Linked DNA regions of Pedosphaera parvula Ellin514. The protein of the gene in region 2 binds, or shares a complex with, the protein of the main gene of each other region. Links are inferred from orthologs where the notes say so. Each region holds a gene or a part of one and is shown on either strand. Other genes may lie near its edges. The genes, in order: CFLAV_RS08405 and mnmE.

The links.
Region 1: the proteins of mnmE (region 2) and CFLAV_RS08405 are in contact, whole or in part, in a solved structure (PDB 9HIP), measured with the Escherichia coli proteins. The link is inferred for Pedosphaera parvula Ellin514 from one-to-one orthologs.

What each region holds. Positions count from the first base shown.
Region 1 is NZ_ABOX02000008.1:97,691-105,098, reverse strand. Bases 2,287-5,286 are described here. They hold CFLAV_RS08405 (tRNA uridine-5-carboxymethylaminomethyl modification enzyme MnmG/GidA), read left to right. Parts: upstream 2,287-2,808; coding sequence 2,809-4,764; downstream 4,765-5,286. Other genes in these bases: CFLAV_RS08400 (FG-GAP repeat domain-containing protein), read left to right, coding at 4,934-5,286; CFLAV_RS08410 (glucose-6-phosphate isomerase), read left to right, coding at 2,287-2,809. Also shown: more of CFLAV_RS08410, read left to right, coding at 1,211-2,286; more of CFLAV_RS08400, read left to right, coding at 5,287-6,280; CFLAV_RS08395 (PVC-type heme-binding CxxCH protein), read left to right, coding at 6,366-7,408. UniProt on the Escherichia coli protein: NAD-binding protein involved in the addition of a carboxymethylaminomethyl (cmnm) group at the wobble position (U34) of certain tRNAs, forming tRNA-cmnm(5)s(2)U34.
Region 2 is NZ_ABOX02000019.1:79,201-86,465, forward strand. Bases 2,666-5,522 are described here. They hold mnmE (tRNA uridine-5-carboxymethylaminomethyl(34) synthesis GTPase MnmE), read left to right. Parts: upstream 2,666-3,335; coding sequence 3,336-4,709; downstream 4,710-5,522. Other genes in these bases: murQ (N-acetylmuramic acid 6-phosphate etherase), read right to left, coding at 2,666-2,888; CFLAV_RS15875 (hypothetical protein), read left to right, coding at 3,062-3,319; CFLAV_RS15885 (FAD-containing oxidoreductase), read right to left, coding at 4,747-5,522. Also shown: frr (ribosome recycling factor), read left to right, coding at 1-55; CFLAV_RS15860 (FtsB family cell division protein), read right to left, coding at 77-397; CFLAV_RS15865 (YIP1 family protein), read left to right, coding at 635-1,015; more of murQ, read right to left, coding at 1,026-2,665; more of CFLAV_RS15885, read right to left, coding at 5,523-6,123; CFLAV_RS15890 (tetratricopeptide repeat protein), read left to right, coding at 6,310-7,242. UniProt on the Escherichia coli protein: Exhibits a very high intrinsic GTPase hydrolysis rate. Involved in the addition of a carboxymethylaminomethyl (cmnm) group at the wobble position (U34) of certain tRNAs, forming tRNA-cmnm(5)s(2)U34.

The DNA.
Region 1 (7,408 bases), on a different replicon or contig from region 2:
ATTGGTTCAAGTGAGGATTGCTAATGGAATAAGGGAAGAAGTTCAAGCTGATTGTCATAAAACCAGCGCAGATGCCTCTGAATGCCGCAGCAATCCGGTTTAAACACAGCCGGATTACAAATTGGTTCAACTCCGAAATCCTGCCACGGCGAATATGGAACCGGTCGGAACCACTAGAACAAATAAATGCAACGAGACCAACGGAGACCGTCCTCGACCCGCTAAAGAAAAATAATTGGGAACGATACCTTTTTATCTCTTGACCCAATGCCCTAATGTGTGACGCCTTCTCAGTTTCCGCTGACGCTGAGTCTTTTTCCAAGACCAGTTTTGGGATTAATTAAGACGCTACTCAATTGGTCTTGCTGCCACAACGCCATTATGTCTGCGGTTGAGAAACTAAGGTAACCATTCGGATGAGTGTGTGCGATTTTTCTTCGCCATCGGGACAATGAAGCATCCATTGGTGACGGCTGCTGAAACAATCGGTTGTTCCAGGACGAAATCGCCATCCTCGTCATCTACCGTCTCTGCTAAATTCAAATATTTCGGTGCATAGAACCCGTAAAGCTTCTGGCATCCAGGGCAAGAAAATATAAAGCTGCCCTTCCATGTAACGCCAGGCTGTGCTTCAACTCTGATGATTCCATCGGGTCCGGAAGGTGGAAGATTCGTAGGAGCAATGTGAGCTGAGCCACGGAATAGATCCGACCTGTCTTGCCGCCACGTTGTCTGCACTCCAGCGAGCGGGGTTCTCGTTTGGGCATCAACTACCTTAATGCATATCTGTCGATTGTGGGCACATCCAATTAACGAAGACGAAAATATGCCTAAAAGAAAAACTAATGTAAAGAATCGCTTCATAACTATGGTCGCAAATAATCGATCAGCTCGTTTGCTACGTGATCTATAATTGTGATATGGTCAATTCCGTTGTCCTCTAGGCCCAGGATTAAGATCTATGTCAGATCTGATGCAAAGAATAAAAACTAAAATACCCTTATTGGAGCCGGGTAATAAGGGTATTTTAAAAACGGTTGGACTTCGTGTCGAGAGAAATGGAGTGACGGCACACATTCTGAGGGGAGAATCGATTTAGATATAGATGTGTCCGCCCTGCATGAAAACCACTCTGTCATCCCCTGCCCGTTTGTATTTTCAAATGCTGGTTTATTTCTCCTTCCACATGCAGTAGGCTAGCCCCACAACTATGAGCTTTTCCAAAACTGAACTTTGGCCGCGATTTCAGAAGTATTATACCGAATTCCCTTCCCTCGGCCTCGCCATCGACCTGAGCCGCATGAATTTCAGCGCCGATTTTCTCGCTTCCATGAAGACACCCATCCAGAAAGCCTTGATTGCCATGGCTGAACTGGAAAAAGGTGGCATCGCCAACCCTGACGAAAAACGCATGGTTGGACATTACTGGCTGCGCAATCCCGCACTCGCTCCCACCAAAACAATTCAAAAGGAAATCGAGGATACGCTCGCCTCAATCAAGGAATTTGCGGCCCAGGTACATAGTGGCGCGATCAAAGGCTCCAAAGGCCCCTTCAAGAATTTGTTGGTTATCGGAATTGGCGGTTCGGCTCTTGGACCCCAATTCGTTGCCCACGCCTTGGGTCACCCCAAAACGGATAAAATGTCCATCTTCTTCTTTGATAACACCGATCCCGATGGCATGGACAAGGTTCTGGCCGAGTTGAATGGCCAATTGGGCGAAACGCTGACCGTTGTGATCTCCAAATCGGGCGGCACCAAGGAAACCCGTAATGGCATGCTCGAAGCCCAGGTAGCCTATGAACGCGCAGGTCTGAAGTTCCCCACCCACGCGGTCGCCGTCACCGGCTCTTTGAGTGAGTTGGATAATTATGCCAAAAACAACAACTGGATACGTCGCTTCCCGATGTGGGATTGGGTAGGCGGTCGCACCAGCGAACTTTCTGCCGTTGGTCTTCTCCCCGCCGCCCTTCAAGGCATCGATATTGATGAGATGCTCTCGGGAGCCAAGGCTTGCGACGATATCACCCGCCAAACCGATATAAACCAAAACCCATCCGCTCAATTGGCATTGATGTGGTATTATATTGGCAACGGCAAGGGAACCAAGAACATGGTCATCCTGCCCTACAAGGATCGGCTGGAATTCTTTTCAAAATATTCGCAACAGCTTATCATGGAGTCACTTGGAAAAGAGAAAGACCTCGATGGCAAAGTCGTAAACCAAGGGATCGCAGTCTTCGGCAATAAAGGTTCCACCGACCAACATTCTTATGTTCAACAACTTAGAGAAGGCATTTTGAACTTTTTTGTGACCTTTATCGAAGTTTTGAAGGACCGGGATGGAAAATCTATCGAAGTGGATCCCAATGTAACTTCCGGCGACTATTTGGAAGGCTTTTTCCTCGGAACACGGCAGGCTTTGTATGAAAATGGCAGGGAATCGATTACGTTAACGTTGCAGTCTGTAACTCCTTTCTCCGTCGGCTTGCTTATTGCTCTTTATGAACGGGCCGTAGGGCTGTACGCATCATTAGTTAACATAAACGCCTATCACCAACCAGGCGTCGAGGCCGGCAAAAAAGCCGCTGCTGCTGTCATTGACTTACAGCGCAGAATCCTGAATTATTTAATCGAAAAGCGCGGCCATGCTTTGACCTCTGCCCAAATAGCAAGTGGCATAGGAGCTCACGACGACTTCGAAACCGTTTTTAAAGTTTGCGAACACATGGCTGCAAATCCTGATCACGGCGTCAAAAAGACTCCCGCTAAAAGTCCTTTCGATGCCACCTATCAAAGAATGCAGTAATGTTTGTTTATCCGAAGAAGTACGATGTCATTGTAGTGGGTGCCGGCCATGCAGGTGTTGAGGCCGCACTGGCCGCCGCCCGCATGGGTTGTCAAACCCTGCTGCTCACGATCAATGCCGATACCATCGGCCAGATGTCCTGCAACCCCGCCATTGGCGGCTTGGCCAAAGGCCATCTTACCCGGGAGATCGATGCCCTTGGCGGCGAGATGGGCAAAGCCACGGACATGACAGGCCTTCAGTTTCGGATGCTCAATACTAAAAAGGGTCCAGCCGTCTGGGCTCCCCGCGCTCAGTGCGATAAGAAAGCCTACCAATTCCGACTTAAATGGGTCTGCGAGCGCGAACCCAATCTGGATGTTAAGCAGGGCCAAACCATCAAATTGGTTCACCAGAACGGGCAGGTCACCGGGGTTGAAACCTCCTTGGAAGTCCAATACCTATCCGCTACGGTCGTCATTACCACCGGCACTTTTCTTCGAGGCTTGATGCACATAGGCCAGAATCAACAATCCGGAGGCCGCGCCGGGGAGTCCGCCGCCATGAACCTTTCGGCCTCGCTGAAAGAAGTCGGTCTGGAATTAGGTCGTCTGAAGACCGGCACGCCCCCTCGCCTGCTCCGCCGGTCGATTGATTTCACCAAGACCGCGGAGCAAAGCGGCGACGAACCTATTCCTTTTTTTACCTATTGGAAGGATGATTTGTTCCACGTGGAACATTCTGGGGTCAATCCACGGGATATTGGCCACTCAGCGGGCAAATATCCGCCCGGCTCAATCTTGGATCGCTTAAACGGCCAGCTTCATTGCTATATAACGTATACCACAGATGCTACCGCCAAGATCATCCGGGAGAATATCCACAAGTCTCCCATGTATTCCGGCGTCATTGAAGGAGTCGGCCCCCGGTATTGTCCCTCCATAGAAGATAAAATTGTAAAGTTTCCAGAAAAGGAGCGGCAACAGATATTCCTGGAACCAGAGGGAATCGCGACGGACGAGATCTATGTAAACGGATTTTCCACCTGTCTGCCCTACGAGGTTCAAGTCCAAATGGTGCAAACAATCATCGGCTGCGAGAACGCAGAAATCCTCCGACCCGCCTATGCCGTGGAATATGACTTTGCCTTCCCGACCCAGCTTTACCCGTCACTGGAAACCAAGGTCTGCTCGCACCTCTTTCTGGCCGGCCAAATCAATGGCACCTCCGGCTACGAAGAAGCTGGAGCCCAAGGATTGATGGCGGGAATCAACGCCGCACGGAAAGTGCAGGGGAAGGAACCTATCATTCTGAGGCGAGATCAGGCCTATATAGGAGTGCTCATAGACGACCTCGTGACCAAGGGAACCATCGAACCCTACCGCATGTTCACGTCCCGGGCCGAATACCGTTTGATTCTTCGCCAGGATAACGCCGATCTCCGCTTATCCGAAACTGGCCATCAAATCGGACTCCTGCCTGAACGGAATTACATAAAGTTCAAGGCCAAAAGGGAAGCCATCGCCGCGGAAATCGACCGTCTGGAAAAGACCCGTCAAGGTACGGATCTATTGGCACAGTTGCTCCGAAGACCCCAAGTCACTTATCAGGACTTACCAGGGAAGCGCACCGATCTGTCTGAAGACGTAATCCAACAGGTGGAAATCGCCATCAAATATGAGGGCTACATCGACCGCCAGGAACTGGAAGTAGAGAAGTTCAAGACCTTGGAAGATAAACAAATTCCCACCGCTTTCGACTACGATACCGTTCACAGCCTTCGAACAGAAGCTCGCCAAAAACTTAAAAAGATTCGGCCAGCGACACTTGGCCAGGCATCCCGCATCTCCGGCGTTTCGCCTTCAGATATCGGAATCCTAATGGTGTGGCTCAAGCGCGGCGTTCCAGCCGTAACACCTGCGGCAACCTCGGCCACGGACGGGAACTGTTCATCGGAGCCGGAAGGCTGCTGTTGATAGGCAGGAGACTTCAATGAATTCAAACCATACCAAGCCCAACCCGCCAAATAAGCATTATACGAATCTCTTCGTACTTTCCGCAGTTCCATACATATTACATCTTTTAATTTCGGACTAAAGCTGTCACGGGCTTGACCCTCTCTCAGAGAACTGCAAAAGATAGGAAATGCTCAAGCTTTCCTTCACTGCGGTCGTACTATCTCTGAGCGCTCTTCTCAGCGCTTCAGCCAAGGATTACACGGTCCACACGTTTAAAAAGATTCAGCTCACCGATAAGTTCTGGGGCGAAGGGGCAAACTTTGGCGACTTCAATCACGATGGCATAATGGACGTCGTCTCCGGCCCCTATTGGTACGAAGGCCCCGATTTTCAAAAGCGCCACGAATATTATCCCGCAAACACCAGCTTCAAATTAAAGAAAGCTGACGGCACCGAAGAAAAGGTCGAAGGTTTCGAAGGAGCCCTCGGCGTGAACAACACCTACTCCGATAATTTCTTCGCGTTCACCTACGACTTCAATGGCGACGGCTGGGATGACATCATGATATACGGATTCCCTGGCAAGGAAGCCGTCTGGTATGAAAACCCGAAGGGCAGGGAAGGTCATTGGCAACGGCACCAGGTCTTCGACATGGTCGATAACGAATCGCCAACTTTCCAGGACATTAACGGCGATGGCAAGCCTGACATCATTTGTAACTCGGGCGGTTACTTCGGTTACGCCACTGCAGATTGGCAACATCCCGAAAAACCCTGGACCTTCCATCCCATTTCACAAAAAGGCAATTGGCACAAGTTCACCCACGGCCTCGGAGTAGGGGACATTAACGGCGATGGACGCATGGATCTCCTCGAAGCTGGCGGCTGGTGGGAACAGCCCGCTTCACTTGCAGGCGATCCCGTCTGGAAGTTTCATAAATTCCCGTTTGCTCCCGGCCATGGTAGCTCCCAAATGTATGCCTATGACGTCAATGGCGATGGCAAAAACGACGTCATCACCGCCCTCAATGCGCACGGCTATGGGCTGGCCTGGTATGAACAGATTACTGAAAACGGAGAAATCTCCTTCAAGCAGCACATCCTCTTAAACGAAAAAAAGGAGCCGAACGAATACGGCGTCACTTTTTCCCAGCTCCACTCTGTTGACCTGATTGATATGGACGGTGACGGCTTGAAAGACATCGTCACTGGAAAACGTTTCTGGGCTCATGGCAATCACGGGGATGTCGATCCTTCTGACCCCGCAGTGGTGTATTGGTTCAAACTCGTACGCAAAGGAAAAGGCCAGGCGGATTTTGTGCCTTACCTGATCGATGATAACTCCGGCGTTGGCACACAGGTGGTCGCCGGCAATATTAATAAGGACAAATTACCCGACATCGTGGTTGGCAACAAAAAGGGAACATTTGTCCTTTTGCAGGAAGCCAAAAAAGTCAGCAAGTCCGAATGGGAAAAAGCACAACCCAAACCCGTTGCCAAATCGTCCGGGGAAAAGCAAGCGGCCGTAAAATAACTGCTCTCCTCATTAATCGAAAATTGAAGTTGAATGCCGTGCAGAATACGACGTCTGCATTTAGTCAGCTAACACTTTCATTTGAATGAAATCGCTCCTTCGCACTTCATGTTTAGGCATCGCCGCTCTGTTCACCGCATTGAATCTATTGGCTGCGGATGCCGGGCCGATCAAACCCGCGGGCAAGGATGGCAAGCCACTCAACCTCGACTTTGAAAACGGCACGCTTAAAGATTGGACAGCCGTCGGCCAGGCATTCGAGAAGCAACCTATTCGTGGTGACACTGTCTCTCCTCGTCGCGGAGACATGAAGAGTAATCACCAGGGTGATTACTGGATCGGCACCTACGAAGTCGCGGGCGACAAGGCAAAAGGCACCCTCACTTCAGTTCCTTTCAAAGTCACTCATCCCTGGGCGAGTTTCCTCATCGCTGGAGGTAATCAGCCCGGCACGCGCGTTGAATTGGCCACTGCCAACGACCACAAGGTATTTCTAAAAGTTTCCGGTTACGACAGCGAACAATTGCGACCGGTGCTCGTCGATTTGCAGCAACAGCTCGGCAAGGAAATTTTCATCCGCCTCGTCGATGATGAAACCGGCGGCTGGGGACACATCAACTTTGACGACTTTGAATTCTACGATCAAAAGCCGCAATTGGCGAACGCTCTCGACCCTGCAAAAATTGCTGCCGACGAAATGCCTCCAGCCGATGTCATTAAATTCGCCGGCCTCTCACCCGAAGATGCCGCGAAGGAGATGACTCTGCCTCCCGGTTTTAAAGCGCACCTGTTCGCCGGCGAGCCGGATGTGAAACAACCAATTGCTTTCGCCATCGACCATCGCGGTCGCATCTGGGTGGCCGAAGCTTATACCTATCCCATTCCCGCACCGGAAGGGCAGGGGAAGGATCGTATTCTCGTCTTCGAAGATACGAACGGCGACGGCAAATTCGACAAGCGTACCGTCTTCATCGAAGGTCTCAACCTCGTCAGCGGTCTTGAAGTTGGCTTCGGCGGTGTCTGGGTCGGCGCGGCTCCGTACCTAATGTATATTCCCATTCAGGATGGCGACGAACCCAAGCCCGCAGGCAAACCACAAATTCTTCTCGACGGTTGGGGCCATCAAGA
Region 2 (7,265 bases):
TGCCAAGATTGACGGTCACCTGGCGCAAAAGGAAAAAGAAATTCTTACCGTTTGAGCCGGCCCAGTGACTGAAAGTTCAGTGTTGAGCCACGTTGCCCTGCACCGGTTCTTCAAAACGGATGACGGTCTCTCCAGTTTTGGCATAACCCAGGCGCTCACGGGCAAGGCGTTCCACAGTTCTGGGATCACGCTGCGATTCGAGGGATGTCTTGATTTTCCTGGAGTTCTCCTCCTCCTGGTGCAACTGGGTGTCTAACCGCAAAATTTCCTTCCGGAGACGCTCGTTTTGATTAACGAGCGGCATATACCAGATACCGACGCCAATAAGGAAGGCCAGCATCACCAGGAAAATAACCGCCTGGGTAAGTTTATCCCAGATGCCTAAATTGACTTTCATCGTAATCAGTAAAGCTTTTTACGATACAGAAGAAAAGGAGATATTTATTGGTGGATAGTTTTCCGGGCAAGCCGATCGACGTCAGGCTCGAAGCTTGGGCGTAAATGAGGGTTGGGTTGGGTTCGAGCAATCGTGAGAGTGGTTAAGCAGCCGATCAAACCGGCCGCAAGCAGATGAAGTCGCAACATTACTCTTAAATGATCCGCGCACAAAGAATCCTTCAAATTTGGTATTCTAATAACATCGATTGTCGCGAGTCTGGCCGTGGTTTTTATCGGAGCGCAACTGGTCAAATCAGCGGGGGAAACTTTTCGCGGCCGGAACACCTATACTCAATGCTTCACATTGATAGCATATACGATAGGTCCGATGCTCCCGGTACGAATGCTTGACGCTCTGCCGGCCATGAATCCATGGATTACCCTGTGTATGGGAATGGTGCTTTCCCTCTCGGTGCTGTACCATCGATTTCCCAGGCTGCTTGATCCAGATCCGCCGCAGTCGCAGTCCTTCGGCCTTTATCGCATAGGCGGGGTATTGCTGATTATCAGCAGCGGATTGGCGAGGGTGCTTACCGAGCTGGTCTCGATGCAAGGTAAGCTCACTCTCTTCCCTTAAACCGGGGGTGCTAACTGGATTTTGATTTGGCCCTTCGATCGAGCGTCGCCACGGCTTTCTTTATTACCCATTCGGACTTTTCCAATGCTGTCTGGGCGGTGGCATAATCCACGCCTTTCAATTCTTGAATAATTCTTACGGCGCGGTCACGCAGCTTGGTGTTTGAAGGATTCAGGTCTACCATCAAATTGCTGACGACTTTGCCGATACGAACCATGGCCAGCGTGGTGAAAATATTCAGGATGAGCTTGGTGGCCGTGCCGGCTTTGAGACGAGTGGAGCCGGTGAGCAGTTCGGGTCCCACATTGGGAGTGATCACAATATCGGGCCGGGCATCCCCCGGAATGTTTAAGAAAGGATTAAAGCCGACGAGTATTGTCCTGGCTCCGCGACCTTTTGCTTCACCCAACGCACCCCAAACGAACGGGGTGCGACCACTGGCCGCGATTCCGACCACCACGTCCTTGCTGGTTACGGAACGAAATTCTATGGCTCTGGCACCGGCAACCGGATCATCTTCGGCTCCTTCAACAGAACGCCAAAGGGCACCCTGGCCACCGGCAATAATTCCCTGAACCATCTCAGGATCGCTACGAAAAGTGGGGGGACATTCGCTGGCATCGAGCACTCCCAGGCGACCGCTGGTGCCTGCGCCAACATAGAAAAGTCTGCCACCTTTTTTGAATGCCTGGGAAATGTATTTTACCGCCTGCTCGATGTGATCGCGCTCCTGCAGAATTGCCTGGGGAATCGCGGCGTCTTCCGACAACATCAGTTCGATGGACTGAGAGAGCGGCAGTTTATCCAGGTTCAGGGAGCGTGGATTGCGCTGTTCCGTGGGAGAAAGTTTTGCCATCTGGGACAAGGGCAATTCGGGAACGTGCGACTTAACAATTGTTTTCCTGGTGGACCGGACTGGCTTCAGCGATGCCGAGTGGCCACTCCAAATCTTTTGGGCCAGAATGACAGCGCCCCAGACACTCTCCCGCTCAAGAGGGGTAACCTGCGCGCCAGGCCAGAGCTTTTTGAGTTTATTGGAAATGCCCCTGGTAAATTGCGGCTGCTTCAAAAGAACGCTGCCCGAGAGAATAAAATGAACCGGCGCTTTCGGATTCGCCAATTGCCTAGCACAAGCAACTGCGTCTTCCACCAAGCTGGACTCGGCACTGGCAAGAATATCAGCCGCAATCTTATCGCCTTTTTTCCAGGCGACAAAAACCTCCGTGGCCAGGCTGGCGATGGTGGTTTTGTTGGCTGCCTGAGCCCAGGCAATCAGTTCATTAGGCTCGTTTAGTTCCAGTCGATGCAAAAGCTGCTGACCGAGCCGGGCCCAGGCGCCGTCGCGGTCATAGTAGAATACGACTGCCTTCAGGGCACGGAGACCAATTTCGTAACCACTCCCTTTATCGCCTAGAATATGTCCCCAGCCGCCGATCTTGCCGGTCTTGCCCGCCCGATTGCGGCCATAGCAGCAGGAGCCAGTTCCGCTAAGCATCAATATTCGTGCTTCAGCGTCTTCAACGTCCTTTTCGTCCGTGGCAGTCAGCGCTGTTTCCAGATCGTTGGTCGCGTACGCGGGGATTTGAGTCCAGACCTTGGAGGCAGCGTTGCGAATGCGTTCCCAATCGTTCTCAGTGCGTGCACCAGCCATGCCGATCGCCAAAGCATCGGGCTGCGGAAAAGCCTCAGCGATGGAGCGCAGGAGGCGAACCAGTTGAGCATCGTTGAGGAGTTTTACATTTGCTGGCCCGGCTTCAAATCGATGAAGAAAATGCCTGCGGGCGTCGGCAAGCAGGGCCACGGTACGAGTGCCGCCCCCTTCGATACCTAGGAACAACGGTCTGGCAGGCTGTTTTGTACTACTAATTGTCATTGACGCGGATTATCTTTAAATCCTTATTTTTTCAAAGCAATAAAGTGCTCAGTAATGTAAGTATTTGATGTAATATTGAATGTAATCGGGAAACCTGTATCCTGATGGGTGGTGCCCGTCCGGTCGGTCTAAAATGTTTTGAGTAAAGGAGGATACGAGGTTAATACTTAATTATGACTGGAACGGAACAGAGTATTTTGCAAACCCTGGTTGAGCTGGATGAAAAGGTGAAAGCCATGCCCACAACCAATCCCAAGCCAAATCTGCTGCCGGTTTTTGCCAGGCTGGATGAGCTGACGCGCCAATTACCAGTTCAGACTGCACCCGAGTTGCTCCATTATCTTCATAAAAAGAGTTATCAGAAGGCTCGTCTATTTCTTGAAGGTCAGGATGCTGAAAATGCACGTGGCAATTGCCATGGACATCAATAACTGAGCCGCGGCCACAATGCTACTCGATGACACCATTGCCGCCATCGCAACTCCTTTGGGTGAAGGTGGGTTGGCCGTTATTCGTCTTTCAGGGCGGGAAGCGTTAAGCATTGCGGACAAGAGCTTTCAACCCGTTGGCAAGTCTTCAATAAATCCGTCTGCTGCGCCGACTCACACGATCCATTATGGAAGAATCATTCGTCACGGACAGAGCGTGGACGAGGTCTTGTTGGCGGTCATGCGTGCACCAAGGACGTTGACCCGTGAAGATGTGGTGGAGATTACCTGCCACGGAGGTTTGCTGCCGGCGAAGCTGGTTTTGGACACCGTGTTGGAAAATGGCGCGAGGCTGGCGGAGCCCGGCGAATTTACGAAGCGGGCTTTTCTGAATGGCCGTATCGACCTGGCTCAAGCCGAAGCGGTGGCTGATTTAATTCACGCCCGGACGGAATTGGCCCTTACTGCCGCGAATGAACAACTCGCAGGGAAGCTTTCCCAAAGGATTAATGCTCTGCGGGATGACATGGTAAAAACGCTCGCGCATGTGGAAGCTCATATCGATTTTCCAGACGAGGACATCTCACCCGACACAAAGGTTAAATTAATTGGAAGATTGGAGCGGGGCCTGGAGTTTATGGAGGAACTGCTTCGCACTTCCAATGAGGGGCAGATTTTACGCCGGGGCATTCGTGCTGCGATCATAGGGCGTCCGAACGCGGGGAAATCGAGTTTGCTCAATCAACTGTTGGGGCGAGACCGCGCGATTGTTTCTCACATACCTGGGACAACCCGGGATACGATTGAAGAGACGGCCAATGTGCGTGGATTGCCGATTGTTTTTGTCGATACAGCGGGATTGCGCGAAGCGGGAGATGAAATCGAGGTTGAAGGAATCCGACGCAGCCGTGAGACATTGTCGAAGGCGGAGTTTATTTTGCACGTGTTGGATGCGTCCGAGCCGCTGACGATGGCGGATGAGAATTACCTGGCAGAGTTCAGCGACAAGAAGCGAATCCTTGTTCGCAACAAAATGGATTTACCGGCGAAGCTGGATTTGCAAACGGGAATTCATGCTCCTGTGGTTGAGGTGTGTTGCCTGAGCGGGAAGGGGATTGAAACTCTAAAGGATGCCATCAAATCAATGGTGTGGGCAGGAGAAATCCGGGCGGAAATGTTGCAAGTGATGATTAATTCGCGTCACCAGGAGGCACTGAATCGCGCCCGGTCAGCCACACAGCGAACCATCACGGCGCTCAAGGGGGATGAGACGTTGGAGTTGGTCGCAATGGATTTACGGATTGCGGTGAATGCGGTCGGCGAAATTGTAGGCAAGACCACGACCGAGGATATATTGGATTCGATTTTCAGTCAGTTTTGTATCGGGAAGTGAGCCGGAGCGGAAAAATAGATAAAGTCAAATGCGTTCCTCACAACAATTGCAGTTCTCCAAGCATTGTTGGGATGAGTTCTGAAACCGTGGGGTGTATGTGCATAGCCCGTTGCAAAACAGAGAAGGGGGCCTTGGCATACATGGTGTCCAGGATGCAATGAATGACTTCGTCGCCGCCAGTGCCCAGTATTGCCGCGCCGAGGATTTGCTTCGTTTCATTGTCGATTACAACCTGCATGAGACCCAGAGTCTCACCCTTTTCCACCGCACGCATGACGTGCGTCATGGGGCGGGTGCCAATCAGCGCCGGGCGCCCGGATTTTCGGACTTGATCCACCGTCATGCCCGCTCTGCCGAGTGGCGGATCGATGTAGAGTGCATAGGCGGGAATACGGTCGCTCACTTTGCGCGATTCCTTATCCAATAAGTTGGCCGCCACGATTTCAAAGTCATTGTACGCCGTGTGAGTGAAAGCGCCCTTCCCATTGCAATCGCCCAAAGCCCAGACACCGGGAACGTTGGTTTTAAGTTCATCATCCACCACGAGGTAGCCATGCTTGTCCACGCGGATGCCTGCCTTGTCCAAGCCAAGATCATCTGTATTTGGCTGACGCCCGACCGCCAGCAACAGGTGCGACCCGGTTACCTCCGGCGGGCCCTCTGCACAATCGAGCCCGGCTGTGATTTGTCCTCCTTTTCTTCCAAAGCTGATGCAGGTGGCGTTCAGACGTATGTCAATTCCCTCATGTTCCAAAATGTCTTTGATGGCGGCGGAAACATTTTCATCTTCATGTTGAATCAAACGGGGCGCCATTTCGACTATGGTCACGCGGCTTCCAAAACGGCGGAACATTTGTCCAAACTCCAACCCGATATAACTGCCTCCGATTGTGATGAGATGCTCGGGAACCAAATCGATGTTTAACAGCGATGAGTTTGTGGTAAAGGGAACCTGGTCGATTCCCGGCAAAGCCGGTATGCGTGCCCGTGTGCCCACATTGATAAAAGTCCGCTCTGCACCAAGCACTGTGTCACCCACTCTCACGGTGTGAGCCGATTCGAATCGCGCCGATCCCAGGTAGACCGTGCAGTTGCGCATGTTTCGAAGCCATGATTCAACTGATTTGCTTGAATTATTTACGATCTCATCCTTCCGGGCCTTGACCCGTTTCATGTCCACGCTGACTTGCCCATTAATGACAACTCCAAAATCGCCAGCGCGTCGTGCGAGATGTGCGGCATAGGCACTTGCCACCATTGTTTTTGTGGGGGTGCAGCCCGTGTTGACACAGGTACCGCCGAACCGTTCCCGTTCGATAATTGCGACCTTCATGCCAGCCTGGCTCAAACGCTCTGCCAGAGATGGTCCTGCCTGGCCGGTGCCGATGATGATTGCGTCGTAAGTAACTGTCATAACCCCTCGCAGGCGTAACGTTCCCCAGTCGTAATGCGCATTCAACTATATTGTTTCAAGAATGTTGTCTTCTGAACTTTGTGAAATCCCAATCTGGCTCATCAATGATGTCATCAAACTCCTGGTTTCATTCTGGTTACAATTGCCTGCTTGGCGTTTCTTGAGGCAAGCTGCTAGGCTGTCTTCATGAGTGATTTGTTGATCGGCCTTCTTGGCGTTCTGGTAGCCACTAACCAGCCGGCAGCCATCAGCAATCTTGCCAATCAAACTGTTGGCATTTCTGTCGCGGTTCCGAACGACCCAGTTGAAAAGGAATTCCAGAAAGTGATGCAGGAAGATGATGCCGCCCAGGCCGAAGTGGATAAATGGCGTCAAGAAAGTAAAACCGTCAGCAAGAAAACCGGAGAGGCATCCAGCTCTGATCTTGGCGAACGGATACGAAAGCGTTTGGTCCCAGTCAGAAAATCGTATGATGAATTAATTCACCGCTACCCTGATTATGCTCCTGCCCGCCTGACCTATGGCAGTTTCCTGAATCAGACGGGCGATGAACATGCTGCCTCCCAACAATGGGAGAAAGCCCGCGAACTGGATCCAAAGAATGGCGCTTCCTGGAATAATCTGGCCAATTATTACGGTGAACACGGCCCCGTAAAGAAGGCTTTCGAGTATTACTCCAAAGCGATCGAAATCGATCCGGTTGAACCTCTTTACCTGAGCAACTTTGCCGACACCGTCTCCCTCTTTCGCAAGGAAGCGATGGTTTATTACCACCTGGATGAACAACAAGTGTTTATAAAGGCACTGGGACTTTACCAGCAGGCTTTGAAGCTCGACCCGAAGAACTTCAAATTAGCCCAGGATCTGGCACAAACATATTATGGGATTAAACCAACTCCGACTGATGCCGCCCTGAACGCCTGGACCAATGTTTTAAATCTTGCTGCCAGTGATTTCGAAAAGCAGGGGGTTTATCTTCATCTTGCCCGTTTCAAACTCAACGCAAACCGATTTGATGAAGCTCGCGAACAGCTTAAGGACGTCACTGATGAAAGTTACCAGGAGCGGAAGCGGAGTCTTTTGAAGAATATTGAAGCCAGGCAGCCCAAATCGAATTAACTGGATAGGCAACAGACTCTGCA